2 regions of the Shewanella sp. UCD-FRSSP16_17 genome follow, and region 1 is predicted to be linked to the other one. Evidence: riboswitches for the same ligand, from Rfam matches in the RefSeq annotation. Region 1 holds a riboswitch; the other holds the start of a gene.
What was found. Region 1 has a riboswitch for thiamine pyrophosphate ahead of A9267_RS03910 (TonB-dependent receptor). Riboswitches for the same ligand answer to the same signal wherever they lie in the genome.
Positions count from the first base shown of each region.

Region 2: another riboswitch for thiamine pyrophosphate. It lies ahead of thiC (phosphomethylpyrimidine synthase ThiC); the one in region 1 lies ahead of A9267_RS03910 (TonB-dependent receptor).

Region 1 covers NZ_LZFV01000001.1:920,291-928,046, forward strand. The annotation lists gene A9267_RS03910 (TonB-dependent receptor) at 1-1,997, opposite strand, end outside; TPP riboswitch at 2,072-2,181, opposite strand; gene A9267_RS03915 (YcfL family protein) at 2,498-2,890, opposite strand; gene A9267_RS22255 (PaaI family thioesterase) at 2,951-3,973, opposite strand; gene hinT (purine nucleoside phosphoramidase) at 3,984-4,340, opposite strand; gene A9267_RS03935 (M61 family metallopeptidase) at 4,567-6,324, shown strand; gene A9267_RS03940 (CsgG/HfaB family protein) at 6,401-7,252, opposite strand; gene A9267_RS03945 (curli assembly protein CsgF) at 7,254-7,661, opposite strand; gene A9267_RS03950 (curli production assembly/transport protein CsgE) at 7,677-7,756, opposite strand, start outside.
Region 2 covers NZ_LZFV01000001.1:763,882-771,637, reverse strand. The annotation lists gene A9267_RS03280 (DUF3108 domain-containing protein) at 29-811, opposite strand; gene A9267_RS03275 (MGMT family protein) at 832-1,176, opposite strand; gene trhA (PAQR family membrane homeostasis protein TrhA) at 1,275-1,955, opposite strand; gene A9267_RS03265 (hypothetical protein) at 2,292-3,599, shown strand; TPP riboswitch at 3,797-3,895, shown strand; gene thiC (phosphomethylpyrimidine synthase ThiC) at 4,114-6,132, shown strand; gene thiD (bifunctional hydroxymethylpyrimidine kinase/phosphomethylpyrimidine kinase) at 6,136-7,756, shown strand, end outside.

The DNA of each region.
Region 1 (7,756 bases):
TTGAAAATAGTATAGGCATCTGACTTAGATTCATTACTATCTGAGTAATAAAAGTCACTTTTACCACTCGCATTTAGGTTAGTAAACCAGCCAGAATCGCTCACATAGCTCATGCCTGCACTGTAAGTAAATTTAGGTGCATGTGCTTGATCTCGGCCCGTTAAATCAATAACGTTGCCATATTTATCATTATATTGATAATCACCATACTCAGTTTCTAACCAACCGACGCTACCATAAAATTGTATATTTTCAGTAGCATAGTAATTAAAGTCAGCCTCGGCGCCATAGTTTTTAGCACTGCCAGCATTTTCTGTGTATAGAATAAAGCGCTGCTGATCATCAGGATCTTGTTGAGATGCTGAAACTTGTTGGTTTTGACGATCCATATAGAACACTGCAACATTGGTTGCTACATCGCCATCAAACCATGTCGATTTCAAACCTAGTTCATAGTTATATAAGGTTTCAGCATCGAACTCTTTTTTGTCGGACAATTCAGGCGGCAATGTCATGTTAAAGCCACCCGCTTTGTAACCTCGAGCAATTCTAAAGTAAGCGTTATGATCATCAGTTAACACTTTAGAAATGGCTAAATGTCCGCCCCACATGTTCTCACTTGGGCTAAACTCATCGCCGTTACTGTCACTGTATTCGCTTTCTCTGCGTTCTAAACGAAGACCTGCAGAAAATACATAACCGTCACCAAACTGAGTGTCGGTTTGTCCAAAAATGGCATAGTTAGTTGCTTCATACTCTGACACTAAGACTTCATCTGGCCAGCCATTGTATTCAGAATATAAGTCATTATCTTCTTGAAGGTTCATGCCATATAAACCCACTAACCAGTCTGTAGAATCATTAAAGATTCGACCTGCATCATTTGAGCTAATGCGGAATTCTTGAGAAATGGTTTTACGATCGCCTTGTTTGTCCCAAGTGTAATCATAAACACATGGTTCAGTACCAATCACAGCCCAATTCTCGTCATAAGCTGGACATTCTTTTGATGCCCAGTAATCAGGGTTAGCCCAGTCACCATCGTAATTATGATGATGGTCTGTTTGTGCATATGAGGTCAATGAGGTTAATTCAAACGTATCGAATTGAGAGAAAATCGCTTTAAAGCCTACACCTGTGGTTTTTTGGCTGTCTACACCAGGTTTGTCAGTAATGGTTTCAAAACCATTATTGTCTAATGTCCATGCATCATAGCCATTGTCAAAATTTGCATGCAGTAAAGTTAAGTCTAATTGGACATTTTCAGCAGCATACCAGCGTAATTTTGCACGAGCGGTAAACTCATCACGGGCATTGGTATCTTCACGCTCAAGATATGTATTATCGCGGTAGCCATTTTGTGAGTGCTGCTCAAGCGATACGCGATATAATAATTTGCCTGAATCACTCAGTGGGCCAGAGCTAAAACCAGAAAATGTTTGTAAGTCATCATCACCAAGTGACACTTGGGCGCCATGCTCAAACACATCCGTCGGATCGTTACTTTTTAAATAAATTAAACCCGCTAATGCATTAGCACCGTATTGGGTACCTTGAGGTCCACGAAGGACTTCAACTTGTTGCATATCGTACATGCTAGAAACCATGCCGATACCCGAGAGGTCGATATCATCAACAATAAAACCAACCGATGAATTAGGGGCACCTTGATATTCTTCTTGCTCACCGACACCACGAATTTGAAAATATTTAGGACGCGAGCTGCCACCAGACCAGTTAAAATTGGCGATTGAATTTAATACGTCTTCGAAATGTTGAGCACCTTCATCTTGTAATTGTTGGCTATCAATGACAGTGACACTCGATGGAACTTTTTCAAGTTCAACACCACTAAAGTCAGCGTTAACAACAATCACTTCCATTTTTTCGGCATTAGGTGCAACACGTTCAATATTTTCAGTTTGAGCGACAGCTGAAGTAGATAAAGCGGCGAGAATGGCAACCGCCAAAGGCGATTTTGATTTAAATAAAGACATAGGACCTCAAATATTCATTTTGAGATCCGGCAAGCATAGTGAATTAGTTTGTGCATCCATGACAAAAATAGCAAGTAAAGCATGCAGCCCATTCCTACGCCGGTATTAGCCGGATCAGGTTCTAAGGGTTTGTCATAAGACATCTCAGTTTACGAAAAAAACGCAAACACCCCTTGGCGAGGCGGATTATAAACGATTCAACTAAAGTGCGACACTATTAGTGAACACTTTTCATTAACTAAATCAATACAAGCTGGCTTCAGAAACAATTGAATGATTAATAAGAGCACAAAATGCGTGATACTAGCACGAAGGCATGTAATAAATTGTGGTATTTAAACCATAAAAAAAACACCCTATTATTGGGTGTTTTATTATGAGTTTATTTAGCGGCCAAATTGGACTCAGTGAGAAGAAAACCAACGGCTAATGAATCACTAAATCATCACCAATTATGCACGGTATGATGCACGTAACGCTCTAAATAAGTGACGTTAGGATTAATTTGAAAACGCTTTTCTCACATACACTTCAAACCGGGTAGCATTGGCATTTGGCGCTAACGCACTCACCTGCATTTGCTGCTTACCGTGTAGTTTTAATGATTTCCAACTCACGCCTTCATCTTCAATAGTAAAGTCGTTTGCATCGTACCAAGTAAATTTATACTGCAGTCTTAAATCAGTAGACACTTTACTTAAAATCAGTGCGGAGCCTTGCAGTAAATCAGCTTGAGTGCGGACTCTGACTTGCTCAATACCAACTTCTCGGGAAAATGAATTATTGTCGACTCGAACAACACCATTAGATCCTGCTGATAATCCAGCGGTGTGATTTGCACAACCAGTCATCAACAAAAATAAGGTTACTATTACGATTGAAATCTTCATCATTTATCCTTTTAACACTGTGAATGTGAATCCCATAGGTATTAAAGCGCTTCACTCATCTTATTATTGATCTAACAAGAAGTGCGCTCTTGCTGTCGCAATAAGCTGTTTTCTGTTTGTTTGCCAACAATTAATACTCACATTTGCAACTCTGCGACCTTGGCGAGTAATTTTACACTCTGCAAACGTATCTTGATGCAAACCTGCTCGTAAATAATCAATTGAAAAATCGATTATTTTTGGCACTTTTTTAGCTTGCATAAACACCATTAGTTGCACGATGGCAGACATTTCCATAAAGCCAGCAATCACACCACCATGAATGGCAGGTAAAATAGGATTACCGATATTGTCGTCTTTAGCGGGTAATTTAAACACCATTTCATCACCAAAGCGATTAACACTCATGCCGATGAATTGTGTATAAGGCACTTTCGCCAGTAAATAACTGTAATCGTTTAAGTCTATTGCTCGTTTTACAATATCATGGACATTAATTTCTGCCGCCACAATATCAGTAAGACTTGCCTGAGTAGTTGCTTCTTTAGTAAGTGTAGTCCCATTCTCAGTCGCTAACTCATTGACCTTGATATCTGATTCCCCCATTAATGCCTGACGAAACTCTTCCCCCACCATTTCAGGGCTAATACGCATAAAGGAACCAACAGCATGAGCAATGGGATCATCAATACTGTCTTGATAAGCAATTGCACGAGTAAAAGCAACATTAGAGGATAAACGATAGCACTCTGCAAAAGCGAAAATAGGCTTATCTGGCTCTGCAGGTTTCATATAATCAACCCGCAAATCTAACGTGGGTGATATTTCTAATGATTGATATTTTTCTAAAATCGCACTGACCACTGCCGTACCAGACGCAGTATCAATTAACGTAGTGACGACACCACCATGAATAACACCAGTATCAGGATCGCCAATAATGTCCTGACTATATGGCAACTCTAACAGTACATGGTGCTCACTGGCTTCAAGAACCGAGATTTGTAAACGACGACAATGTGCTAACTGGCCAACAAAACGCGTGGCCACTTCAGTTAACGGGAAAAACTCACTGTTTATTTTCATTAATGGCTACTTAGTCTTTACGGCTTAACATTGGGCCAAGTGGCTTACCGCCCACCAAATGCATATGAATATGGTAGACCTCTTGGCCACCATGCTTATTACAATTCATAATTAACCGATACCCGTCTTCGGCGATACCAGCTTCTGCAGCTAGTTTGGCTGCAACAGTCATCATACGTCCGAGTGCAAGCTCATCTGACGCTTTAATGTCATTAGCTGTCGGAATTAAGTGATTTGGAATGATTAAAATATGCGTTGGCGCTTGAGGGGAAATATCACAAAATGCAGTGACCAACTCGTCTTGGAATAAAATATCCGCTGGGATTTCACGACGAATAATCTTACTAAAAATGGTTTCTTCGGCCATGTGTCATCATCCTTTTATTATGCGTTAGTTAACGTGGGTAATCGCAATGCTTGGCTAGATTATCTTATAGTATCAACTGCAGTGTTTGTCACTCCAGTCAAAACCATAAACAGTTGTTACTATTCATGTACAGATGGATTTGCACATTAGTAATGAATTTGGCAGCATTGGGTTTCTTCTCGTTCTTATTTCTTTTCAGCAACACCTACTTACTTGGAAATTGCTCATGCATTATCACATCATTGCTATCGATCCTAAAGCACATTTGTTTGAAGTCACTCAAACTATTCAAGATGCAAAACCACAACAGATATTGTCTTTACCTTCTTGGCTTCCAGGCAGTTATATGATCCGTGATTTTGCCAGAAATCTAATTGAAATAACCGCAGTGGATGAGCAAAACACGCCAATTGAAATCGAACAACTCGATAAGCAAACTTGGCAATGTAAAAACAGTCAGTCATTTATTAAAATTTCATATCAGGTTTATGCTTGGGATTTATCTGTGCGCTCTGCTCATTTAGACACAACCCATGGTTTTTTTAATGGCAGTAGCGTGTTTTTAAGTGCCAAAGGCTTAGAGCATACCAAGCACACACTAACGATAGCCAAACCAGCCCTTGATGAACTTAAAGACTGGAAACTTGCCACCAGCATGAAAAGAACCGCTGGTGAACAATACGGTTTCGGTGAGTTTTACGCAGATAATTATGATGATTTTATCGACCATCCCGTAGAAATGGGCCCACTTGCAATAGCCAGTTTCGAAGCCTGCGGTGTGCCCCATGATGTTGTGTTAAGTGGTAAACATGATGCTTCATTGCCTCGTTTATGCCAGGATTTAAAAGCCATATGCGAATATCAAATCAACTTATTTGGCGGTCAAGCTCCTTTTGATCGCTACGTATTTTTAACGACTGTTTTAGGTAATGGCTTTGGTGGATTAGAACATCGTGCAAGCACCGCATTAATGTGCTCAAGAAAAGATTTGCCAACAAACATGACCCATGAGGTCAACAAAGATTATCGCGTTTATCTATCGTTATGCAGTCATGAGTATTTTCATAGCTGGAACGTAAAACGTATAAAGCCTGCTGAGTTTACCCCATTTGATTTATCTAAAGAGGCTTATACTGAGCAATTATGGGCTTATGAGGGCATTACCTCATATTTCGATGATCTATTAACTTATCGCAGTGGTTGTGTCAGCCAGAACCAATATCTAACCATGTTAAGTGAAATTATGACACGGGTTTACCGTTCACAAGGTCGCTTTAAACAAACACTGTCATCCTCAAGCTTTAATGCATGGACCAAGTTTTATAAGCAAGATGAAAATGCCAACAATGCCATTGTTAGTTACTACACAAAAGGGGCTTTATTCGCTTTATACCTTGATTTAACTATTCGCATTGAAACCAAGGGAAAACACAGTTTAAACGATGTCATGTTGGCGCTTTGGCATGACTATGGAGCTAAAGGCATTGGCACTCAGGGTGATACACATCAGCGTATTATTGAGAAGCTACTAAACCGTAACTGTGATGATTTATTTGTTTATTTAAATAATACCCAAGATATTCCACTTGAACCTTTATTGAATAAAGTTGGTATCACCATGACGTTGCGTACCAGTGCCGGGGCTACTGATTTAGGTGGCGGTGAAACTAAAGGGCTTAATATTGCATTTGGCGCTAAAACCAAAGCAGAGGCATTCGGTCTCAAAGTACTAACCGTTACCAACGACAGCCCAGCGCATCAAGCAGGCTTAAGTGCTGGTGACTTACTCATTGCAGCCAATGACTTACAGGTTGATAGCCAATTTGAACAGCAATTACAATCTAAAGAATTGGACACAGAGTTAGCACTACATTGGTTTAGACGAGATGAGTTAATGCAAGGCACAATGCCAATTAAACTTGCTATAAAAGATACAATTAGTTTATCTATCAATGATGAGAAAAAACTCAAAATATGGCTATAAACCTTCGCTAGTTCAATAAAAAAGGTGCCCTATGGCACCTTTTTAGTGTTAGCTTAACGATTAAAAAATACGGGGTTTAACCACGTTTAATTCTTTCGCTTACTCGGGCTTCACTATGCGCTTCTAACCAATATTTTTGTAAGGTTTCATTTTGCATACCTGTTGCAGAATCACCTAAACTCCATGCGCCTTTCCAGATACCATCTGCAATTAAATGTACTACTGCACTTTCGATTGCTGATGCTACACATAAACTGACAGGTTCGTTAGACGTGTAACCCGCTTCTGCTTCCAGCAATTCTTGCGCATCGATAAATTTAAAAACCCCTGCGGTGATTTCTTTTGAAATAACCGATTTAGTTGTAGTCACACTACTTAATAATCTACCCGTTCGAATATCAACTGCTCTTAGGTTAACGGTAATGCTATCAACACGATATTGGCCTGATGCTCCTATACCCAAGTAGCGCGCACCTGCACCACCTGTTTTAATATTGGTATCATAAGCCACAATACCGCCTTCCATTAAAACTTGTGCACTATTCAGTTGAGGTAACTTGCTTGCATCGCCTTTGAGTCCTGCTCTAACAATTTTTCGCTCTGTTAACAGGTTTTGTAGCCCTTCACGTTCAACTGGAATAAACCACGAAGAATCATTAAGAGATTGAGCTAGAAAAGCGGTCCCCGATTGCGGTACAGCAGTCGAAAAGTTACTGGATGGAATCGGCTTATATTGCCCAGTTTGATCACGAAAATCATAAACTGCCGCAACCATCGCACCTTGTGGAAAAGGTAAGCTAATTAAATCGTAATAAGTTTCACTTTTCGGCATTAAACTGGTTGTTGCATCAATATTCTCGAACTCTTCATCCACTGATGAACAAGCTGATAGCATAACCACAAGAGCCGATATAATAATCTTGTTCATATTAGCCTCCGGTACCAGTATCAACGATACCGCCGACTTCAATGATGGTTGTTTCGCCTGTTAAAATATCCGTGATGTGAACAATCAATGCGCCATCTTCATTCACAACGTTTATTTCAAAGTCATCTGTTAACAAGTAGCCTTCGCCACCATTTGCGGCGTCATTAAATAACTGTGACATTAACCGAGACTCTAAAGAACTGGCTAAACGCTCTAATGCCGTGGGCGGCGTATATCCTGAACCAGAGCTGCTTTGATGATCATTTTGCGCTGCAGCATTTGCTAATAAGTATGAGCCGTTTAAATAACTACCACCAAAAGCGGGGTTAACAGGCTGATATATCAATTGAGTTGCTAAACACTCAACTGAAAATAATAATAAAATTGAGCTAAATAGTATTTTTTTCATTTTGGCGTTCCCTGCTTAGAATTCGTCAGGAGCAAGGTCAGGATCTAAAAGAGCCCCTAACACTGCTTGTTCATTTTGTTTTATTACCGCGGTAT
Region 2 (7,756 bases), 160 kb from region 1:
AGCAATTATCTCTTAAGTCAGCATATCCTTATTCCTTAGAATGTACCGTTGGGGCTTCCATTTTTTGTGATTCAAAAAAATGGTAATTGTCTAATTGGATATCCAGTTGTTTACTGCCTTTAGAAAAATGGCTTAATCGAACAGGTAAATAATTTAAATCAGGTGCCATCCAAAAAAACGTTTGTCGCTTTTTACTGTTACGAACCACTTCAATTTTGACCGTTTGATATGTACCACTATCAATAATGACTTGCTCTTTACCCACAATTTTAAATTCGTAGTCATCAAACTCTTTTTCTTTGACCATATCGTAATGTAATGTTTTAGGGTTTGAGTACATATCCATTCTAAATTGCAGTTGTGCGGTTAATGGATCAAGCACATTTTCTGCGTATTCAAGTTTTTCTCTCTCTTCTTTATATATTGTATGAATGACACCTTGTGACGCTGCAAATGCAGTTTGCTCACTGTAGTCGCTGCCAGTACCCGAGCGTTCACTCATATAGCGAATGGGTTTTATTTTTCCCTCTACTAACTGAAATTCACTTTTAATATTGCGTACATCGGAGAGCATTAACAAACTGACATCACTATCAAAACGATATTCATAATAGCCGTCACTACTTGCAGGTAATTGATAGCGTGCTTTACCTAATTCAATACTGCCATAATAGACTTTGTATTCCGCATTATGTGGAGTCAATGGCTTTAAAAAGTCTTGATGTGAACTTGTTTCAGCAGGCTCTGCAGCGATTACGGGGCTTGAAAAAGTCATCATACCTGTGAGTATTACAGAACATATCTTAATCAAAATTAGACCTATACATGATGTTAAAAAGGTAAGGACAAAACCAAGGTTGCCATGTCTGGTTTCCACTCAAATTTCGACAATGAAATCTTGCCTTTGTTCACTTCTATTCCTTCTGATCTTAGTCGTTCTTGTTGATTTTGGAAATGAAGGGTATTGAGTTTAAATGAAATTTTGCCTTGGCTATTGATGACACGGTGCCAAGGAAGGTTTAGATGCTCAGGTGCTTCTTTTAATGCTTTAGATACATATCGGGCACGACCTGGAAGTCCTGCGAGATCGGCTACTTTACCATAGGCTAACACATTTCCAGATGGGATCATGTTAACGATAAACCAAATTCGTTGTTTCGGGGATAGGGTGGTCATAACTATGTTCTATAGCAGTAAAAACAACAGCATAAATCATTCAATTCGTTATAGGAAACCCTGAGATGATTATATTTTTAATACAAAGTAAATGATAATTAAATGACAGTTAAGTAAATACACAAGAAATGCGATAGCGCACCAGCAAGGACAAAGAGATGCCAAATAGCGTGATTGTAAGGAATACGTTTATTTACGTAAAATACCACGCCAACGCTATAAAATGCACCACCTGCAAGGAGCAAATTGAAACCTAAATCTGTCATACCTTTTATCAAATCACTCATTACGGTGACACACAACCAGCCCATGATGAGATATAGAATGACTGAAAAGGCTTTAAATTTTCCTATAAACAGGGTTTTAAAAATGATACCCCCTAGCGCTAATAGCCAAATGGATGCTAAAACAATATTGGCTTGTTCACCATCGAGGCTAATGAGCATTAAAGGTGTGTATGTACCTGCAATCAAGGTATAAATTGCACAATGGTCCGCCATTTTGAATCGTTTTCTCCAAATTGGGCTGGTACTAGAGTGATATAGGGTTGATGCAAGAAACAGCAATACAATACTTAAACCATATATAGCAACACCAAGTAATTCAAAAGTCGTTAATTGCCCATATCCCTTTATTAACATTGCGGAAAATGCTGCGATACCTGCAACAACACCAAGCCCATGAGTGAGACTATTAGCCATTTCTTCAGTAGCACAATAGTCAGCCTGATGACTGCTTGTTTGATTTAATTGTTGTTGCGCTCTTAACTCAATTGACATTGTTGCATACGACCTAGATAAGCAAATAGGAAATTAGAGTAACAGCTTAAATCTGAAAAAACCACCATTTTAGCTTACACGTGTAAGCTTATTTATGGTGTTTATTTTCAGTAGCTTAGTTAATTATAAGTAGAAATAGTCGGAAATACGGATAAGAATTGAACTAAATTTAATCTTTAGTATCTGAGGTTAACTGAGTATGTTAAATGATTTATATAGGTTATTTTATGATTGAATTCATAGGGCTAATATTTCATTAAGCCGTATTCATGCTGCCAGTATATAGAGTAAGTGACCTGCTAAATGTTAACCATCATAATGCGATAGGAAGCGCTAATGAAACAACCTCGAGACAACTCTGTTGAATCTAAAGCACATGTTGATAAAGCTTTTAAAGTAGAGTCTCGTAGTGAAGAGGTTGTGCCAATTGAGTTTAATCAATATGAATTGGCAGTTATCTCGAATAAAGCTGACCCTATTAAGTCGTCTTTGACTCTTGCTCAAGATGAGAACGCGATTGTCACCCCTGTATTACCCCCTGTTATTTCATCTCAACATGAACGTCATAATAAAGCTGTTAATCCAATAAATCATTGGAAAATGGCTCTGATGATCATTGGAATTTCAGCCGTTCACATAGTAGGTTTTTGGTTATTAATGCAAGTCGCAGACAAAACGGTTGATGCATTTGTCGAGGTTGTTGAGTCACAGGAAAATGTGGCAGAAACTCCAAGTAAAAAAGAAATTAACGCCTACTTTATGACGGCAGAGCAGCTCGCCGCAATACAGGCATCTTTGCAGCAAGAAGATGAAACGCCAAAACAAAATACTCAAGATGTTGCCACAGAACTACCAGCGATTGATGAGGCATCAGATAAGCAGCGAGAACATAAAGCTGAAGAAGCATCGATAAAAGAAAATGATTTGCAAAAATCAGCACCTGAGCTAGATGAGAATGCTGCAACTGCCAGTCAAGAAAAAACAATGGCGCCTGAACCAGAAAAAGCACCTGTTGTTGAAGTGACAACGCAACACATTCAATCACAACAGGACTCTGAACTCAAAGCGGTGGTTAAATTAAGTGATACCGTTAAAGCGGAATCTTCACTGTTACAACAAGGTGAACCAGAACAAGCGTTTAATTGGAATAACGTTGAAAGTATGTACTTGCAAGATATTGAGCAAGTGAATAGCGATAATCATCTTTTTGACAGTGATTTGTTTTCGTCCGAATCAAAGGCAATAGGGATTGGTAGTAATGACAAGCTCGCCATTATTAATCAAGCGAGCCATGACATGTTAAAAAACTTGAATCAGCAATCGCTGGATTTATTAATCGGTAATCAAGCACACAATGCAACATCAAAAAGTGGTGCAAGTGTGAGTGAAATGACACCGGAGATGAAAGATATTGAACTCATTATTATTGAAGATACTCGTCAAGCAACAACATTTGATCACCGTTTAGATCCGAATCGAATTATGCGTCAAGGTGATACCTGCTATCGTGTTGTTAAACTGCCTACGCAAATAAATCCTCATGCTGAAGGGTTAGGTTATGCAGAGCCCTGTGATAGTGCCAAAATGAAGAAAGCCATTTCAAAGTCAATTGAGAAAAGGTTAGCTAAAATTCGACTTCCCTAAATGATTTATTCGTTTGTTGGAGGTTTATTTAAGTTATTTGCTGTCATTAATATTCATTCAACTTATACTTTAGTAAGTTGGTTTTGAAATATAAATAATAATATCAGTCATTTAGCTCAGCGCAGTTTTTGAACGTAAGGCGAATTAACTTTATATAAATTCACTTGTAATTTGTTATTTAAGCTGAGTATACTGCTGACATCTTGTCGGAGTGCCTTATGGCTGAGACCGTTTATTCGGGATCCGTTGAACCTGATCAGGTTAAAACCTGCGAAGGAAACAAGCAGTTAATTTGCTCGTTTTTTGCTTAGCGTGTAAATGATTCGCTTCAAAATAAAGCCGTTTATGCTTTGTTTCTAGCAAATTATTTCTAATGTAAAAGCATAGAAAGTTTACGCTCAAGGATCATTTTTGAGTAAACGTCATCAGCAAATTACAGAGTTTTTATAACTCGCTCGTCATCAACATCATTCTCCAGACAAGCAACTCTATTTAATTAATTTTGAGGTTGCTAATGTCAAATCGTCGTCAAACCCGTGAACAAGCCCAAGCGTTTATTGATACGCTAAAACCACTACAACATCCTAACTCTGAAAAAATTTATCTGACAGGCTCTCGAGATGATTTGCGAGTCGGCATGCGCCAAATTCATCAAACGGACACCATTATTGGTGGCAATGACGAGAATCCGGTTACCGAGTCAAACCCACCAATAAAAGTTTATGATTGCGCGGGGGCTTATTCAGATCCTAAAGCCAAAATTAATGTCCGTCTAGGTTTAAACAAATTTAGACAAGCATGGATTGAAGAGCGTGAAGATACTGAGCAGCTTAAAGGGGTTAGTTCTAATTTTACTCAGCAAAGATTAGCTGACGATGGGTTAGATCATTTACGTTTTGAGGCTTTAGTGTCTCCTAAACGCGCCAAAACGGGCAAGTGTGTTACACAGATGCATTATGCTCGACAGGGGATTATTACTCCTGAAATGGAATACATCGCGATTCGTGAAAACATGGCTCGGGAGCAGGTTACCGATAAGATCTTAACTCAAAAAGCTCAAGGTGAAGCCTTTGGGGCAAGTATAGGTCAGCCAATAACTGCTGAATTTGTTCGTTCAGAAGTGGCTCGTGGTAGAGCAATTATCCCGCTTAACATCAATCATCCTGAAGCTGAACCAATGATCATTGGCCGAAATTTTTTGGTTAAAGTGAATGCCAATATTGGCAACTCAGCGGTGACCTCGTCTATTGAAGAAGAAGTAGAAAAACTTGTCTGGTCAACTCGATGGGGCGCCGATACGGTGATGGATTTATCCACTGGTCGTTATATTCATGAAACCCGTGAATGGATCATCCGTAATTCGCCTGTGCCGATTGGAACTGTACCCATTTATCAAGCGCTTGAAAAAGTTAATGGCGTTGCTGAAGATTTAACATGGGAAGTGTTTAGAGATACTTTGATTGAGCAAGCAGAGCAAGGGGTTGATTATTTCACGATTCATGCTGGAGTATTGCTTCGCTATGTGCCAATGACTGCAAAACGACTGACTGGCATTGTTTCTCGTGGCGGTTCGATCATGGCGAAATGGTGTTTAAGTCATCATAAAGAAAGTTTTTTATACGAGCATTTTAGAGAAATTTGTGAGATTTGCGCCGCATATGACGTGTCACTGTCACTAGGTGATGGCATGCGCCCAGGCAGTATTGCTGATGCCAATGATGAAGCGCAATTTGCAGAATTAGAAACATTAGGCGAATTGGTTAAAGTGGCGTGGGAGTATGATGTTCAAACCATAATCGAAGGTCCTGGGCATGTACCAATGCAGCTCATTAAAGTGAATATGGAAAAACAATTGGCTCACTGTGATGAAGCGCCGTTTTATACGTTAGGCCCTCAAACTACAGATATAGCTCCTGGATATGATCACTTTACGTCAGGTATTGGTGCTGCGCAAATGGCCTGGTATGGCGTTGCAATGCTGTGTTATGTCACGCCTAAAGAGCATTTAGGTCTGCCAAATAAAGAAGACGTTAAGCAAGGGTTAATCGCTTATAAAATTGCGGCTCATGCTGCGGATGTTGCCAAGGGGCACCCTGGCGCACAAATTCGTGATAATGCCTTATCTAAAGCCCGTTTTGAGTTTCGTTGGGAAGATCAATATAACCTAGGTTTAGACCCTGATACAGCAAGAGCGTACCACGATGAATCATTGCCACAAGAATCCGCTAAAGTTGCGCACTTTTGCTCAATGTGTGGCCCTAAATTCTGCTCGATGAAAATCACGCAAGAAGTACGTGATTACGCTGCCAAACAAGAACGCGAAGCAGGTAATACTGGGGTTTCTCAAACTATTTCAGTGGTAGATGCAACTGCATTTAGTGCTTCTCAGGTTAATGATCCTCAGCATATTGAAGCGGCAATGGCACAAAAGTCAGCTGAATTTAAAGCCACAGGCTCAGAAATCTATCAACCACTCAATAAGACGAGCGATAAGCTTGAAATGGAATTGGAATCTGAGTCTGTTGAGGGGTGATTCATGGACCAATTTCATCAACAGCGTCAACAACCACTAAGTGCCAAGCCTATCGTTTGGACGATTGCTGGCTCTGATAGTGGTGGAGGCGCTGGTATACAAACCGATTTAGCGACAATTAATGATTTGTCATGCTTTGGTTGCAGTGTTATCACAGCATTGACGGCGCAAAATTCCGTGACTGTTGCGCTGGTTGACGCTGTTTCTCAAGAAATGTTACTCGGCCAGCTAAATGCTTTGGCCGAGGATTTAGCGCCATCAGCAATAAAAATTGGCTTAATTGCCAATCAAAAACAGCTTGAATTAATAGCCCGTTGGATAAAATCATTTAAATGTCGTTCATTGGCCTTTAAGACTATCCCTATCGTTTTAGATCCGGTTATGGTCGCAAGCTCTGGAGACAGCCTCAATAGTGAGTCTGAGTTAGATTTTACTCCATTCAAAGGGCTAGTGGATTTGATTACCCCCAATGCCCATGAACTTATAAAGCTAACCCAATCGAATATTGATATTGATGCTCAGCATGGCTTTTATCAAGCGTCATGTTGGTTAAGTGAATATCTAGATTGTCATGTGTTGGCTAAAGGTGGTGATACTCATGGTTGGCAAGGTGATAATGCCATTGATTTATTTGTCTGTGAGGCTGTTTTAGGTGTCAGTGAAGAACACCAATTTCAGCGATATTGGCTAACCGCACCACGAGTATTAACAACAAATAATCATGGTACTGGTTGCACGCTTTCAAGTGCAATAGCTGCCTTTATGGCCAAAGGTTTTGTTTTGCATGATGCGATTGTCATGGCAAAAGCATATGTTTTAAAAGGCTTAACCTATAGTGTTAGTTATGGGAAAGGCGCAGGACCTGTAGCAAAAACAGGATGGCCAAGTGATATTAGTTTTTATCCTAAGATTGCATATTATATCAATAATACATTATTGCTCGATAGCGCGTTAAACCATGATGCACAAGCTAATGAGTTTGTGCGTTTGCAACGTGATATCGGCATTTATCCTGTTGTTGATGACATAGCGATGCTAGCGCAGTTACTGCAAGCGAATTGCACGACCGTACAATTACGAATTAAAGCCGACGGTCCTGTTTCTAGCGAGCAGCTTGAGCGAGATATTAAGCAAGCTATTGCATTAGGTAGACAATACAATGCGCAAGTATTTATCAATGATCATTGGCAACTGGCTCTAAAACATAATGCGTTCGGGGTGCATTTAGGGCAAGAAGATGCGATTCTCGCTGATTTACCAGCCCTTAAAAGTGCAGGCATTGCATTAGGTCTTTCTAGCCACAGTGTGTTCGAAATTTTATTGGCCAATCAATTAAAACCTTCGTATATCGCACTGGGGCATATCTTTGCCACCACAACCAAAGTGATGCCTTCAAAACCGCAAGGTTTAGAAAAGCTTTCGATTTATGCTGAGTTGTTAAAACATGTTTGTCCAACCGTAGCAATAGGTGGGATCAATGAATCGGTACTCGCACAAATTAAGCACACAGGTGTAGACAGTGCTGCTGTAGTAAGAGCCGTAACAACCGCAGATGAGCCAGCTAGCGCCTATTTAAAGCTGTATAAACAATGGTTAGCACCAGAGTTTAGTCCTCATCGTGCGA